2 regions of the Mesorhizobium sp. M1088 genome follow, and region 1 is predicted to be linked to the other one. Evidence: riboswitches for the same ligand, from Rfam matches in the RefSeq annotation. Region 1 holds a riboswitch; the other holds the start of a gene.
What was found. Region 1 has a riboswitch for thiamine pyrophosphate ahead of thiB (thiamine ABC transporter substrate binding subunit). Riboswitches for the same ligand answer to the same signal wherever they lie in the genome.
Positions count from the first base shown of each region.

Region 1 (7,444 bases):
ACGCCGTCGAAGCGGATCGCCATGTCGCCCGGGCCGGTCGCCGTCACCGCCGCCGCCGAATTGTCGATGACGAAACCGTTGGGCACCGAGAACGACACACCGAGGCCAGGGTGCAGGAAGGTTTCGCCGCGCACGTAGCCTTCCTCCGGCGTGTCGCCGTAAAGCAGCCCGTCTACGCCGGCAAGAAATGAATCGCGGTCGCGCGACCCGACACCAGGCGCGCCGAACTGGCGGGCGTGGCGCTGCGCGAGATCGATACGCTGCGGCGTGTTGGGGTGCGTCGCCAGGAAGTCGAGGCTGGCGTCGGTGGCGCCGCTGATCGAGCGAAAATCGGTATAGGCCGACATCGACTGCAGGAAGCGGCCGGCGGCGTAGGGGTCGAAACCGGCTTCGCCGATCGACTTGATGCCGATGGCATCGGCCTCCAGCTCCTGATTGCGCGAGAACTGGGCCAGCCTCAGCTTGCCGCGGATCAGCGCCGCCTTGGCCGTCGGGTTGTCGCCGAGCACGTCCGAAACGACCTTGGTCGCCAACCCCTCTTCGGCTTCCAGCTGCTGGCGCTGCAGGCCGTGGTTGGCGGTAACGTGGCCCATCTCATGCGCGATGACGGCGGCCAGCTCGGCGGAATCGTTGGCCAGCGCCAGCAGCCCGCGGGTGATGTAGAGATAGCCGCCCGGCAGCGCGAAGGCATTGACGTTGGGCGAGTTGAGGATGGTGATGCGGTAGGTCTGGGTTGGGTTGGCCGACACCACGGTCAGTCTGCCGACGATCTTGGCCACCATGCGCTCGAGCTTGGGGTCGGAATACTCGCCGCCATAGGTGGCGAGGATGCGCGGGTGCTGCGCCTTCGCCAGTTGAGCGAGCTTGCCGTTGGCGGCGACATTGTCGACCGTGATCGGCTTGTCTGAGGGCTGAAAGCCTGATTCCTGCACGTCGGGAGGCGTGAACATCTGGCAGCTTGCCAGCGCCACGGCAAGACCGGCCAGCGCCAGAAAGCGCGCCAGCGGTTTCACCCTCCGATTGTCGATGCCGGTCGGCAGATCGGCTTCCTTTCAAGTCCTGGCACGTGACCGCGAAAATCGGGCGCGATTTCCGGAAAGCATCACGCGCAAATCAAGTGCTACGGCGTCCTTCGTGCGTCCGACAGATACGAGGCAGCAAGGGCAAATCACGGCCTAGGCCGGACCAGCTCCTGGCGGACCTAGCCACACTACCTCGACCATGGCAAGCAAGCGCCGCTTCGCCTTCCGCCGGTTTGACCATAAATTATGTCCGCTTCCGGGCAACATCTCGTGATCCAGCCGCAAACGGACCCGAGCCGATATAGCGTCGGAATGCCTCCGGTCCAGCCCCGACGAAAAAATCGGCCGCGGTGCCGGTCGCGGCAACCGTGCCACCATCCAGGAAAACCATGTTTTGGCCGATACGGCGCGCATCGTCCGGCTGGTGCGTGACGAATAAGACCGTCATGCGCTGCTCCGAATGGACGTCGGCCACCAGGTCGAGCATGTCGTCGCGCAGTGCCGGTCCGAGCGAAGCGAACGGCTCGTCGAGCAACAGCACCGGCCGGTCGCGCACCAGGACCCGGGCGAGCGCGACGCGCTGCCGCTCGCCGCCGGAGAGTTCGCGCGGCAGCCGGCTTTCCTTGCCGGCAAGGCCGACGCGCTTCAGCGCTGCGGCGATTGCGGCGCGGTCAGCCTCGCTCAGCCTGAGCGAAGGCGAGCGGCCGAGCCCGACATTCTGCTCGAGGGACAGATGGGCAAACAGGTTGTTTTCCTGGAACACCATCGATACCGGCCGCGCTGATGGCGGCGCAGTGCTGACGTCGGCGCCGCCGATCAGCACGCGGCCCGACCGCGGCGTCTCGAAGCCGGCCACCAGATTGAGCAGCGTCGACTTTCCCGAACCGCTCGGCCCCATGATGGCGGTGATTTCCGACGCCGGGAAATCGACATCGAATATAAGCGGCGTTTCACCATAGCTGAACGAGACATTATCGAGCCGCACGGCCGCGCCTTTTTCCACCGAAATGGACCGTTCCGGGCTGATCGGCATCATGATTTCTCCCTCCTTCCCAGCCAGTCCGCGGCCAACACCAGCGCCAGGCAGACAAGGCCGAGCAGCAGCGCCAGGCCGGCGGCATCCTCGGTGCGGTAACTGCCCATGCGCGCCAGCAGCAGATAGGGCAAGGTCTGCACGGAATCGCTGCCGAACAGCGCAATGACGCCGAGATCGCCGAGCGACAGCGCCATGGCGAACGCGAAGCCGGTGGCGAGCGGCCGCCGCAGCGACGGCCAGTCGACCAGCCGCAACCGGTTCCAGCCCGAGATGCCAAGCTGTGCGCAGAGCCGTTCGTGGCGTTCGCTCGCCGCGTCATAGGCAGGGCGGATGGCGCGGATGGCGAACGGCATCGCCATCACTGCATTGACCGCAACGACCATGACAGGGGCGATCGCAAAGACATCGCCGACGGTGCGCAGGAGCAAGAACCAGCCGGCACCGATGACGATGGGCGGCACCACCAGGACGAACCCCGCACCGGTGTCGGCCAGGTGTTCGAGCAGCGTCCTCCTGCCGCTCCGCCGGGTGAGCGCCAGCGCCCGGCGCGCCATCACCAGCGACAGCGACAACGCCACAGAGAGCAGCGCCGACAGGAGGGAGAGCACGGCACTGGTCGCCGTCGCTTGCCGCACCGCGCTCTCGCCGGCCAGGCGGCCGAGATCGGCGCCAAGCCCGGCTGCCAGCGTGGCCGCCATCGGCCCGGCGACAAACAGCAGTGCGAGCCCGATCGCCAGCGCGTTCAGCACGGTCTCGGCCGCACCGGCTGAAAAATACCGGCGCGGCGCCACCGGCAGATTGGCGTCGCCGGTCATATTGGCGCCAAGCCGCGTCAAGGCCAGCACGACGACGAAGGTCAGGGCAATCTGCAGCAAGGTCAGCGTCACCGCCCGCGCCGGGTCGAAGTCGAAACGCAGCGCCTGGTAGATGGCAACCTCCAGCGTCGTCGCGCGCGGCCCGCCGCCGAGCGTAAGCACGATGGTGAAGGAGGTGATGCACAGCATGAAAACGAGCCCGGCAACGCCCGGCAGGGCCGCACGCAACGGCGGCCATTCGATCAGCCGGAAGGCCGGCGCAGCCCCCATGCCAAGCTGGCTCGCCAGCCGCCATTGGTTAGCCGGCACGGTCTGCAACGCCTCCAGGAACAGCCGCGTCGCCAGCGGCAGGTTGAAGAAGACATGGGCAACGAGTATGCCCGACAGGCCATAGATGCCGGGCCAGCTCTGGCCGCCTAGCGCGCCGAGCGTGCCGGCAAAATAGCCGGCGCGGCCATAGAGCGCCAAGACACCGAGTGCGGCAACAATGGCCGGCAGCGCCAGTGGCACGGCGAAAAGCTGGAGGATGAAGCCTCGCCCGAAAAAACGTGGATGCCGCGACAGGGCGCGCGCGATGAACAGCGCCGGTGCAACGGAGAGCAGGGTCGACAGCAGAGCCTGCCAGAGCGTGAAACGGACGACGCGCAAGAGATAGGAATCGAAAGCGGCGGCGGCGCCGGACAGGTCGCGTGTGGCTTCGACGACGAGCCCGGCGAATGCCCCGCCGATCAGCAGCGCGACGGCGGCGAGCGCGACGATGCCGGCAGTGACGCGGGGATCGGCCGGATGACGCGTACGCATGTCGTGCTACCCGACACTACGACAGGTGTTGATCGAAGGAAATACCTGACAATGGCCGAGCCCACCCCTCTCTGGCCTGCCGGCCATCTCCCCCTCAAGGGGGGAGATTGCGCACTCAGCCGCCTTCGCCAATCTCACAAGTGGCAGGACGAGGAGAGGCGACAAAGCTGCCGATCTCCCCCTTGAGGGCAGGGCTATCGCATTTGGATTCTTACGAAGTTGGACCCCCACCCTAACCCTCCCCACAAGGGGGAGGGAACGCTGCCGCATGCCCTTACTTCCCCTTTTGGCGCCGAAAGGCAGACAATTTGCCGAGGTCAGTGCCAACGGAAGTCTCCCTCCCCCTTGTGGGGAGGGGTTAGGGGTGGGGGTACGTCGTAGAGCGAAAGCCTCGGCGTTCCATCTGCGATAGCCGTGCCCTTGAGGGGGAGATGGCCGGCAGGCCAGAGGGGGGTGGCTTGGCGCAAACATCCGACGAGGCTTGAGCCCTACCTGCTCATCGCCGCAAGCCACTCATCGACCCAGGCCTTGCGGTTGGCCGCGACGTCTTCCGGGCTGAACAGCAGGGTCTTGGTCGGCTTGACCAGCTTGTCGAACGCCGGGTTGAGCGGCTCGTCGGTTTTGCCGGCCGGGAACATCCAGTTGGTTTCGGGAATGACATCCTGGAATTTCGGTCCGGTCATGAAGGCAATGAACTTTTCCGCCAGCGGGTTCTTCGCGCCCTTGGTGGTGATCCCCGCAACCTCGATCTGCAGATATTCGCCCTCCTCGAAGGACGCCGCCTGGTAGCGCTCGGTGTTTTCGGCGACCATGTGGTAGGCCGGCGAGGTGGTGTAGGACAGCACCATCGGCGCCTCGCCCTTGGTGAACAGGCCGTAGGCCTCGCTCCAGCCCGGCGTTACCGTCAGCACCTTCGCCTTGAGTTTGGCCCAGGCTTCCGGCGCCTTGTCGCCATAGACCGATTTGACCCACAGCAGCAGGCCAAGGCCCGGCGTCGAGGTGCGCGGATCCTGGATGACGATCTTCTCTCCGGCATCGCCCTCGACCAATTCCCTGAGGCTCTTCGGCGGGCTCTGCAGTTTTTCGGTATCGTAGACGACGGCGAAATAGCCATAGTCGAACGGCACGAAAATATCGTCGCTCCAGCCGCCCGGCACATTGACGCCCGAGACGGCGCCGTGCGGCGAAAACAGGCCGGTTGCCTTGGCGTCGGCGGTTAAGTTGGTATCGAGGCCAAGTACGATATCGGCCTTGGTCGCGGCGCCTTCCAGCTTCACACGGTTGAGCAGCGCCACGCCGTCGGCGACCGAGACGAATTCGACGACGCAACTGCATTCGGCCTCGAAGGCCTTCTTCACCGCCGGTCCCGGACCCCAATCGGCGGTGAAGCTTTCATAGGTATAGACCGTCAGTCTATCCTGTGCCGATGCCTGCCCCGGCAGGGCGACCGCGGATGCCGCAAGCAGGACAATTGAGACAAGAGAGTGGAAAAAACTGCGCATCGGCGCCTCCTTCGTTCGCGTTGAAAGGAATTGAGGCGTCGGGCTGTCCGAAACGTCTAATCCCTCCGCCGGTACAAACCGGATCAGGTTCAGCGGGTTGGCAGTCTTGCCTCTCAGCCGGTCCGCGAAAATCGCGTCCGGCACCCCGTTAGAGCGTTGCGACACATAGGCCCGGCCGAAGTGCTGCGCAAGCGGAAGTTTGCCGGGCATCCAAAGCCCAGCCTTCCGTTTCGTCTGCCGTTTCATCTTCCGTTTCCGGGGCAGGGCTGGTAAGGGCCACGAGATATGAGCACATTCACCATCCTGCTTGGCGGCGATCTCATCCGCACACCGCTGCTCGACCGCCAGGTCGAAGGCTCGCGCGTCATCGCCGCCGACGCCGGCATCGGTCATGCCCGCATGCTGGGCCTGAGGCCGGAACTCTGGGTCGGCGATTTCGATTCGGTGCCTGCCGATTTGCCGGAAGATCTGGCCGCCGTGCCACGGCAGGTATTTCCCGCTGAAAAGGACAAGACCGACGGTGAACTCGCTATCGCCGCCGCGCTCGAACGCGGTGCGACAAGCCTTGTGCTCGCAGGCGCCTTCGGCGGCAAACGCACCGACCACATCTTCCTGCATCTGGCGCTGAGCGTCCGGCTGGCGGAAGGCGGAACGGAAGTGCTTTTGACCAGCGGCGCACAGGAAGGCATTCCCTTGCTGCCTGGAAAGACTGGCTTCGACTATGCCGACGGCACGCTGTTTTCGGTGCTCGGCTTCTCGGATCTCGCCGGCCTGACAGTCACCGGCGCCAAATGGCCGCTCGACCATGTCGAGGTTGCGTTCGGCTCGTCGCTGACCATTTCCAACGAGGTCAGGGGCCGGCTGGAAATCGCGCTGGCCAGCGGCCGGGCGCTGCTGCTCGCGCATCCCTACCCTCTTCCGGAAAGCTGAGCCCAGAAAGCTGATATGGCGCCGCCGCTTCTCAATCTCGACGGGATAAAGCTGACCTTTGGCGGCACGCCGTTGCTCGACGGTGCCGCCCTGACGGCCTCGGCTGGCGACAAGATCGCCCTGGTCGGCCGCAACGGCTCTGGTAAGTCGACGCTCCTCAAGATCGCCGCCGGGCTGATCGAACCGCAGGATGGCGAAGTCTTCCGCCAGCCCTCGGCAACCGTGCGCTACTTGCCGCAAATGCCCGACATGGACGGTTTTGCGACCGTCCGCGCCTATGTCGAGGCGGGGCTCGGGCCCGCCGACGATCCCTACCGCGCCACCTATCTGATGGAGCATCTCGGCCTGACCGGCGAGGAACGGCCGAACGACCTTTCCGGCGGCGAGGCGCGGCGCGCCGCCCTCGCCCGCGTCATGGCGCCGGAGCCCGACATTCTCCTCCTCGATGAGCCGACCAATCATCTTGACCTTTCGGTCATCGAATGGCTGGAGGAGGAGCTTGCCCGCACCTCCTCGGCACTGGTCGTCATCTCGCATGACCGCCGTTTTCTCGAGCGCGTGTCACGCGCCACAATCTGGCTCGACCGCGGCCAGACCCGCCGTCTCGACAAGGGCTTTGGCTATTTCGAGGAATGGCGCGACACGGTGCTGGAGGAGGAAGAGCGCGAGCAGCACAAGCTCGGTCGCCAGATCGTGCGCGAGGAGCACTGGCTGCGCTATGGCGTGACAGCGCGGCGCAAGCGCAACATGCGCCGGCTCGGTGAGTTGCAGACCATGCGCCAGCGCTTTCGTGGTCATCGCGGCGCCGAGGGTGCGGCGACGATGACAGCCAGCGACGCCGCCGAATCCGGCAAGCTGGTGATCGAAGCCAAGAACATCGAGAAGAGCTTTGGCGATCTGACCGTGGTCAAGGGATTCTCGACCCGCATCCAGCGCGGCGATCGCGTCGGTCTGGTCGGGCCGAACGGCGCCGGCAAGACGACGCTGTTGAAGATGCTGACCGGCGAATTGAAGCCGGACGCGGGCACGGTGCGGCTCGGCACAAATCTGGAGATCGCCACGCTCGACCAGAAGCGCGAAGCCGTCGACCCACAGGAGACATTGGCGCAGTATCTCACCGACGGGCGCGGCGAGAACCTCGTCATCAATGGCGAGCAGCGCCACGTCGTCTCTTACATGAAAGACTTCCTGTTCAAGCCGGAACAGGCGCGCACGCCGGTGCGCGAGCTTTCAGGCGGCGAGCGGGCACGGCTGATCCTCGCCCGCGTTTTGGCGCGGCCGGCAAACCTGCTTGTGCTCGACGAGCCGACCAACGATCTTGACATGGAGACGCTGGAG
Region 1 is NZ_JAMYMO010000005.1:253,964-261,407, reverse strand. It holds gene NKH49_RS09365 (M48 family metalloprotease) at 1-1,013, opposite strand, end outside; gene thiQ (thiamine ABC transporter ATP-binding protein) at 1,267-2,058, opposite strand; gene thiP (thiamine/thiamine pyrophosphate ABC transporter permease) at 2,055-3,674, opposite strand; gene thiB (thiamine ABC transporter substrate binding subunit) at 4,163-5,176, opposite strand; TPP riboswitch at 5,220-5,334, opposite strand; gene NKH49_RS09345 (thiamine diphosphokinase) at 5,462-6,106, shown strand; gene NKH49_RS09340 (ABC-F family ATP-binding cassette domain-containing protein) at 6,122-7,444, shown strand, end outside.

Region 2 (7,444 bases), on a different contig from region 1:
ACCGTTTTTCAGGAAATCCGCCTTCCTGAAACGGCGACCCCGGCCGGGTACAGCGCCCTGATCGGAGCCTACAGGCTCGCCGCGCCCTTGCCCCGTAGGTTGTTCGCCACTGGCGAGCATCATCGCATTACCGAACGGGATGGCTGGCGGATCATGACCCCCCGCCATGCCCCAAATCCTACCCTCGAAGGCCACCTGACCTTTGCGCTCAAGTACGAGGGACTGGACCTTGCCGTCCTCAAGCGGCTGTTCCAAGTGACCGGTCCCGCGCCGATCGAGGCGCTGGTCCGTGAAAGCCCGACCGGCAGTTATGCCCGCCGCATCTGGTTTTTATATGAATGGCTGAGGGACGCGCGTATCGATCTGCCGGACGCGGAGGCCGGACGATACATTCCGGTTGTCGATCCCGAGCTGCAGTGGCCCGGACCCGACAAGACCGCTTCGCGCTATCGCGTAAGGGACAATCTCCCCGGCACGCGTGAGTTCTGCCCTCTGGTGTTCCGCACCAAGATTCTCGAAAAATTCATCGGCCTTGAACTACCGCGGCGCGCGGAGGCAATCGTAGCGGACGTGCCGCGCGACCTCCTTGCTCGGACCGCCGCCTTTCTTTTGCTCAAAGACTCGCGATCAAGCTATGCGATCGAGGGCGAGCACCCGCCGCAAGATCGCATCCAGCGCTGGGGCCGCGCCATCGGCGAAGCCGGCCGCTGGCCGATCGATCGCGATGAGCTGCTGCGTCTGCAAAGAATTGTACTTGGTGACGCTCGTTTCGTAAGACTTGGCTTCCGAAAAGAAGGAGGTTTCGTCGGTGAGCATGATCGAGACAACGGTACGCCCTTGCCCGATCACATCAGCGCTCGGCCCGAGGACCTGCCGCGGCTAATCGATGGAATGGCGGCGTTCGATCAGGGCCCCGCGCAAAAGCTTGATGCAGTCGTAGCCGCCGCAATCCTCGCCTTCGGCTTTGTCTATATTCACCCGTTCGAGGACGGAAACGGCCGCATTCACCGCTACCTAATCCACCACGTCCTTGCCATGCGCGGCTTCAATCCGCCGGGAGTGGTCTTTCCCGTCTCGGCCGCGATCCTGGACCAGATCAACGAGTACAGGGGCGTGCTCGAGAGCTATTCGCAGCGCCTTCTGCCGTTGGTGGAATGGGAACCGACGCCGCAATTCAACGTCCGGGTGCTGAATGACACCGGTGATTTCTACCGGTTCTTCGATGCAACCCCGCACGCCGAATTCCTCTATGCTTGCGTTCAGCGGACGATCGAACGGGACCTTCCCGAGGAAACCGCATTTCTGCAGCGCTACGATCAGTTCCGGCAGCAGGTGGACGCCTTTATCGACATGCCCGAGCGGTTGACCGATCTGCTCTTCCGTTTTCTTCACCAGAATGATGGCCATCTATCGAACCGCGCGCGCGAGAAGGAATTCGCCGCGCTGACCAGTGACGAGGCAGGAAGAATCGAGGCGATCTACGCGCAAACCTTTGGTGCCCATTGAAGGTGTGATCATCAGGATCGATTTTTAGTCCGACGCTTTGCGATTCCCTTGTCCTTGCCTTCATCTCCGACGCTTGACTTGTCACCGAGACATGCACGATTTTTTCCGCACGGTCTGACCGGCCGCCGATCAGCCGCGGCCAGAACGCGCTTGACAAACCGGAGCCGTCCCGTCCAACCTCACGCATTCACCAGGGGAGTCCCGGCAAGGGGCTGAGATACTGCTGGCTTTCGCGGCGCAGTGACCCGTTGAACCTGATCCAGTTCATACTGGCGTAGGGACGGTGCAAGCGCTTTGCGGGAGTTCACGCCCGAGGTCCTGTTTCGGCAGGTCGACAGAAGCGTCTTTTCATCCTTCCGGCACAGAACTGGGTCTCCAATGCACGAGCAAAGGAGCCTCAAGATGAATGCCCTCACCCCCGCCGTGTCGACGGGACCGCTGCCTGCCTCACGCAAAATCCACAAGCCCGGTGCCATCCACCCGCAGATCAGGGTGCCGATGCGCGAAATCTCCGTCCATCCGACGGCAGGCGAGCCGCCGGTGACCGCTTACGATCCGTCCGGCCCCTATACCGACCCGACTGTCGAAACCAGCATCGAAAACGGCCTTGCACGGCTTCGCCATGAATGGGTCACCGCGCGCGGCGATGTCGAAGCCTATGACGGCCGCCACGTCCGGCCAGAAGACAATGGGTTTGCGGCGGGCGAGCGCCTAACACCGGAATTTCCAGTCCGCAACCGGCCACTCCGGGCCCAGACCGGCAAGGCGGTGACACAGCTTGCCTATGCGCGCGCTGGCATCATCACGCCCGAAATGGAGTTCGTCGCCATCCGCGAGAACCTTGGTCGCGAGATCCTGCACGGCAAGCTTGAGCGCGACGGCGAGGCCTTCGGCGCGGCGATCCCCGACTTCGTCACGCCTGAATTCGTGCGCAACGAGGTGGCGCGCGGACGGGCGATCATTCCCGCCAACATCAACCATCCCGAGAGCGAGCCGATGATCATCGGCCGGAATTTCCTGGTCAAGATCAACGCCAATATCGGTAACTCCGCCGTCACATCGTCGATGGCTGAAGAGGTCGAAAAGATGGTGTGGGCGATCCGCTGGGGCGCCGACACGGTGATGGATCTGTCGACCGGCCGCAACATCCACAACATCCGCGAATGGATCGTCCGCAACTCGCCGGTGCCGATCGGCACGGTGCCGCTCTACCAGGCGCTCGAGAAAGTCGGCGGCATTGCCGAGGATCTTACCTGGGAGGTTTACCGCGACACGCTGATCGAACAGGCCGAACAGGGCGTCGACTATTTCACCATCCACGCCGGCGTGCGGCTGCATTACATCCCGCTGACCGTTGACCGGGTCACGGGTATCGTCTCGCGCGGCGGCTCGATCATGGCAAAATGGTGCCTGCACCATCACCGGGAAAGCTTCCTCTACGAGCACTTTGCGGAGATCTGCGACATCTGCCGCGCTTATGACGTCTCCTTCTCGCTCGGCGACGGCCTTCGTCCCGGCTCGATCGCCGACGCCAACGACGCGGCGCAATTCGCCGAGCTGGAAACGCTCGGCGAGCTGACGCAGATCGCCTGGGCGAAAGATTGCCAGGTGATGATCGAGGGGCCCGGCCACGTGCCGATGCACAAGATCAAGGCGAACATGGACAAGCAGCTCGCCGTCTGTGGCGAGGCGCCGTTCTATACGCTTGGACCGCTGACGACCGACATCGCGCCGGGCTACGACCACATCACTTCCGGCATCGGCGCGGCGATGATCGGCTGGTTCGGAACGGCCATGCTCTGCTACGTCACGCCCAAGGAGCATCTCGGCCTTCCCGACCGCGATGACGTCAAGACCGGCGTGATCACCTACAAGATCGCAGCGCACGCGGCCGACCTGGCGAAGGGCCACCCGGCGGCGAAAGTCAGGGATGACGCCCTTTCCCGCGCGCGCTTCGAGTTCCGCTGGGAGGACCAGTTCAACCTGTCGCTCGACCCCGAAACCGCACGGTCCTTCCACGACCAGACCTTGCCCAAGGAGGCGCACAAGCTGGCACATTTCTGCTCGATGTGCGGACCGAAATTCTGCTCGATGCGTATCTCTCACGACATCCGCGCCGAGGCACAGAAAGAGGGCATGGCGGCGATGGCGGCGAAATACCGCGAGGGCGGCGATCTCTACGTGCCAGCGGACGAGATCGGCGCACCGGTCACGCCTCAGCCAGGTAAGCCATCATGAAGGTGCTGATAAAGGGGGCCGGCGTCGCCGGCCTCACCGCCGCCTTCGAACTCGCCGCCCGCGGCGCGACGGTTACCGTTGCCGAGACAAGGCCTGCCCTTGGGGGCAATGCGTCGTGGTTCGCCGGCGGCATGCTGGCGCCATGGTGCGAGCGTGAAAGCGCCGAGCAGCCGGTGCTGGACCTTGGACGTGACGCTGCCGACTGGTGGGATGCGGTGCTGCCGGGTCAGGTGACACGGGGCGGAACACTTGTCGTGGCCGCCCCGCGTGATGCCGGCGAGCTCGACCGCTTCGCCAGCCGCACGTCGGGCCATCGGCGTGTCGATGAAGACGAAATTGCGCTCCTGGAACCCGACCTCGCCGGCCGCTTCCGGCGCGGACTGCTCTTCCCAGATGAGGCTCATCTCGACCCGCGCCAGGCGATGGCAGCACTTCATGACAAGCTCGCAGCCATGGGTGTCAAATTCCACTTCGGCACCGACGCCCGGCATGTTTCCGGTTTCGATCGTCAGATCGACTGCCCGGGGATGGCCGCCGTCGATGACAGGCTTCGCGGCGTTCGCGGCGAAATGCTGATCCTAAACACGCCAGACTTCTCGCTGTCGCGCCCGGTCCGGTTGCTGCATCCGCGCTTTCCGCTCTATGCGGTACCGCGTGCCGACGCCCAGTTCATGATCGGTGCGACGATGATTGAAAGCCGGTCCGCCAGACCGGTCACGGCGCGTTCGATGATGGAGCTTCTGGGTGCTGCGTATGCCCTCCATCCGGCCTTTGGCGGGGCCGGGATCGTTGAAGCCGGCGTCGGCGTCCGTCCAGCCTTTCCCGACAATCTGCCGCGCGTCGAAATGAGCGGAGACACCGTCGCGATCAACGGGCTCTATCGCCATGGCTTTCTTCTCGCCCCCGCCATGGCGCGCCTGGCGGGCGAAATTGTCTTCAATCACGACAAACCCGTGGAGCTTGCTCATGAAACTGATGGTCAACGGCAAAGTGCATGAGGTTGCCGCCACCACGCTGGCCGAGCTGCTTGCCGCGCTTGACTATGAGGGCGATTGGCTCGCGACCGCCGTCAACAACGACCTCGTGCACAAAGCCAGCCGGGCGGAATTCCAATTGAACGACGGCGACCGGATCGAAATCCTCTCGCCGATGCAGGGAGGCTAGCATGTTCGATCTTCTCGGGACGACGCTTCCCTCCCGCCTGCTTCTCGGCACCGCTCAATATCCTTCGCCGGCCATCCTTGCCGATGCAGTCAGGGCATCGGGCACCTCGGTGGTGACCGTCTCGTTGCGCCGTGAGATGGGAGGCGGCAGGGCCGGCGAAAAATTCTGGTCGTTGATCCGGTCGCTTGGTGTCAGAATCCTGCCCAACACTGCTGGCTGCCACTCCGTCAAGGAAGCGGTCACGACCGCACAAATGGCGCGCGAAGTCTTCGGCACGCCCTGGATCAAGCTCGAAGTGATCGGCAATCACGACACGCTGCAGCCGGACGTGTTCGGTCTGCTCGAAGCCGCCCGCATCCTGTGCGAGGACGGTTTTGCGGTGTTCCCGTATACTACCGACGACCTTGTCGTCGCCGAGCGGCTGCTTGCGGCGGGCTGCAAGGTCTTGATGCCCTGGTGCGCACCGATCGGTTCCGCCCTCGGGCCGGTCAACATCACGGCGCTGCGCTCGATGCGCGGACATTTCCCTGATGTCCCGCTGATCGTGGATGCTGGTCTCGGACGGCCATCGCACGCGGCAACAGTCATGGAGTTCGGCTTTGATGCCGTGCTCCTGAACACAGCGGTCGCCAAGGCGGCCGATCCGGTCGGCATGGCGCGTGCGTTCGGCAAGGCGGTCGACGCCGGTCGAGAAGCTTTCAGCTCGGGGATGCTCGAACCCCGCGACGTCGCGGTGCCATCGACACCAACATTCGGCAGGGCGGTTTTCTCATGAAGCTCGATCCCTTCTACCTGATCGTCGACAGCGCCGCCTGGATCGAACGGCTGGTGCCACTTGGCGTCAAGCTGGTTCAGTTGCGCATCAAGGATAGGGACGAGGCCACGCTGCGGACGGAAATCCGCCGCGCGAACGGCGTCTGCGCGGTCCATGGTTGCCAACTGATCGTCAACGACTATTGGCGGCTCGCCATTGAGGAAGGCTGCGACTTCGTCCATCTCGGCCAAGAGGATTTGGCTGCGGCTGACCTGCTGGCGATTAAGTACGCCGGATTGAAGCTCGGGCTCAGCACGCACGATCATCTCGAACTGGAAACGGCCATCGCTGCCGAGCCCGACTATATCGCGCTCGGCCCCATCTATCCCACCATCCTGAAGCAGATGAAATGGGCGCCGCAAGGGCTCGAGCGGATCAGCGAGTGGAAGCATCGGGTGGCGCCGATCCCATTGGTCTCCATCGGCGGCCTCAACCCCGACCGGCTCGACGGTGTCTTCGAGGCTGGTGCGGACAGCGCGGCGGTGGTCACCGACATCACGTTGAATGCCGATCCCGAAGCGCGCACGCGAGAATGGATCGAAAAGACAAAGCCATGGCGCTGAGGCGAGAACCGCGTGTGCTCGTGGTTGGCGGATCAGACTCCAGCGGTGGGGCTGGAATTGCACGTGATATCGAGACGATCTCTTCCATTGGTATGCGCACCTGCCTGGCTGTCACAGCGCTGACGGTGCAGACGCACGAAGCCGTAATGGAAATCCATCCTTCGAAGCCCGATCTTGTGGCCGATCAGATGTGCGCCGCGCTGCAGGCCAACAAGGTGGCGGCAATTAAGATCGGCATGCTCGCAACGGCCGAGATCGTCGTTGCCATTGCCGGCGTGCTGCGCGAAAATCCGCAGGTGCCGGCAGTGCTCGATCCGGTGCTGGCCTCGAGCTCCGGCCGGGGGCTTCTGGAAGCAGGTGCCATCGCTGCCATGAGGCGCGACCTGATGCCGCTTTGCTGCCTTGTGACCCCCAATCTCCTCGAGCTGGCGCTCCTTGTTGGTGCGGAACCGCCAGCCGACGAGAGCGACGCGGTGAGACTGGGACGGAAATTGCTGGCAGCCGGCGTGCCGGGCCTGCTGATCAAAGGGGGCCACGCATCAGGACCTCGATCAACCGATATTCTGTTGCGTTCCGATCAAGAACCAATTCGCTTCGACGCACCTCGTCTTGTCGCATCAATCCGCGGGACGGGTTGCATGCTGGCTAGCGCGATTGCGGCGCATCTGGCGAAGGCGAAGCCGCTCGAAGACAGTGTGCGCGAAGGCAAGCGGCTTGTCTTGGCCATGTTTAAGAAGAATGCAGCAGACCGACGAAACTTGTAAAATTTTCCAACTCTCGAAAGACACGCCTGCCTCTCGCGGGTCCGGGCTGGTAATTTCGCCTCGTAATTCACCTCACTCGAGAGGAGTAGTTTGACGGCCTCGCCAGGCGGCGACCGCGAGATCAACGATGGCGAGGCGGCCGTCGTGCGCCGTATCTAGTGCGTTGGCATCCTTTCCCCACATCCGACTGCGATCCTGGAATTCACCTTGGTCGCGAGCTCCTGCTAAACGACGCCCCTCGACGGGAGCGGTCGATCCCGCGTCTCGGCTGCGGCGGCGCTAGGCTGACGCTCCCTAGGCCGTCCTGTTGAATCGGACTCGGGATCACGAACTGCCTCCGACAATGAATGAACATTGTCCGTCTTACGGCCATTTCATCGTCACCGCCGATGTGC
Region 2 is NZ_JAMYMO010000001.1:543,125-550,568, reverse strand. It holds gene NKH49_RS02780 (Fic family protein) at 1-1,506, shown strand, start outside; TPP riboswitch at 1,689-1,805, shown strand; gene thiC (phosphomethylpyrimidine synthase ThiC) at 1,909-3,744, shown strand; gene thiO (glycine oxidase ThiO) at 3,741-4,742, shown strand; gene thiS (sulfur carrier protein ThiS) at 4,711-4,908, shown strand; gene NKH49_RS02760 (thiazole synthase) at 4,910-5,683, shown strand; gene NKH49_RS02755 (thiamine phosphate synthase) at 5,680-6,285, shown strand; gene NKH49_RS02750 (hydroxymethylpyrimidine/phosphomethylpyrimidine kinase) at 6,276-7,049, shown strand.
Region 2: another riboswitch for thiamine pyrophosphate. It lies ahead of thiC (phosphomethylpyrimidine synthase ThiC); the one in region 1 lies ahead of thiB (thiamine ABC transporter substrate binding subunit).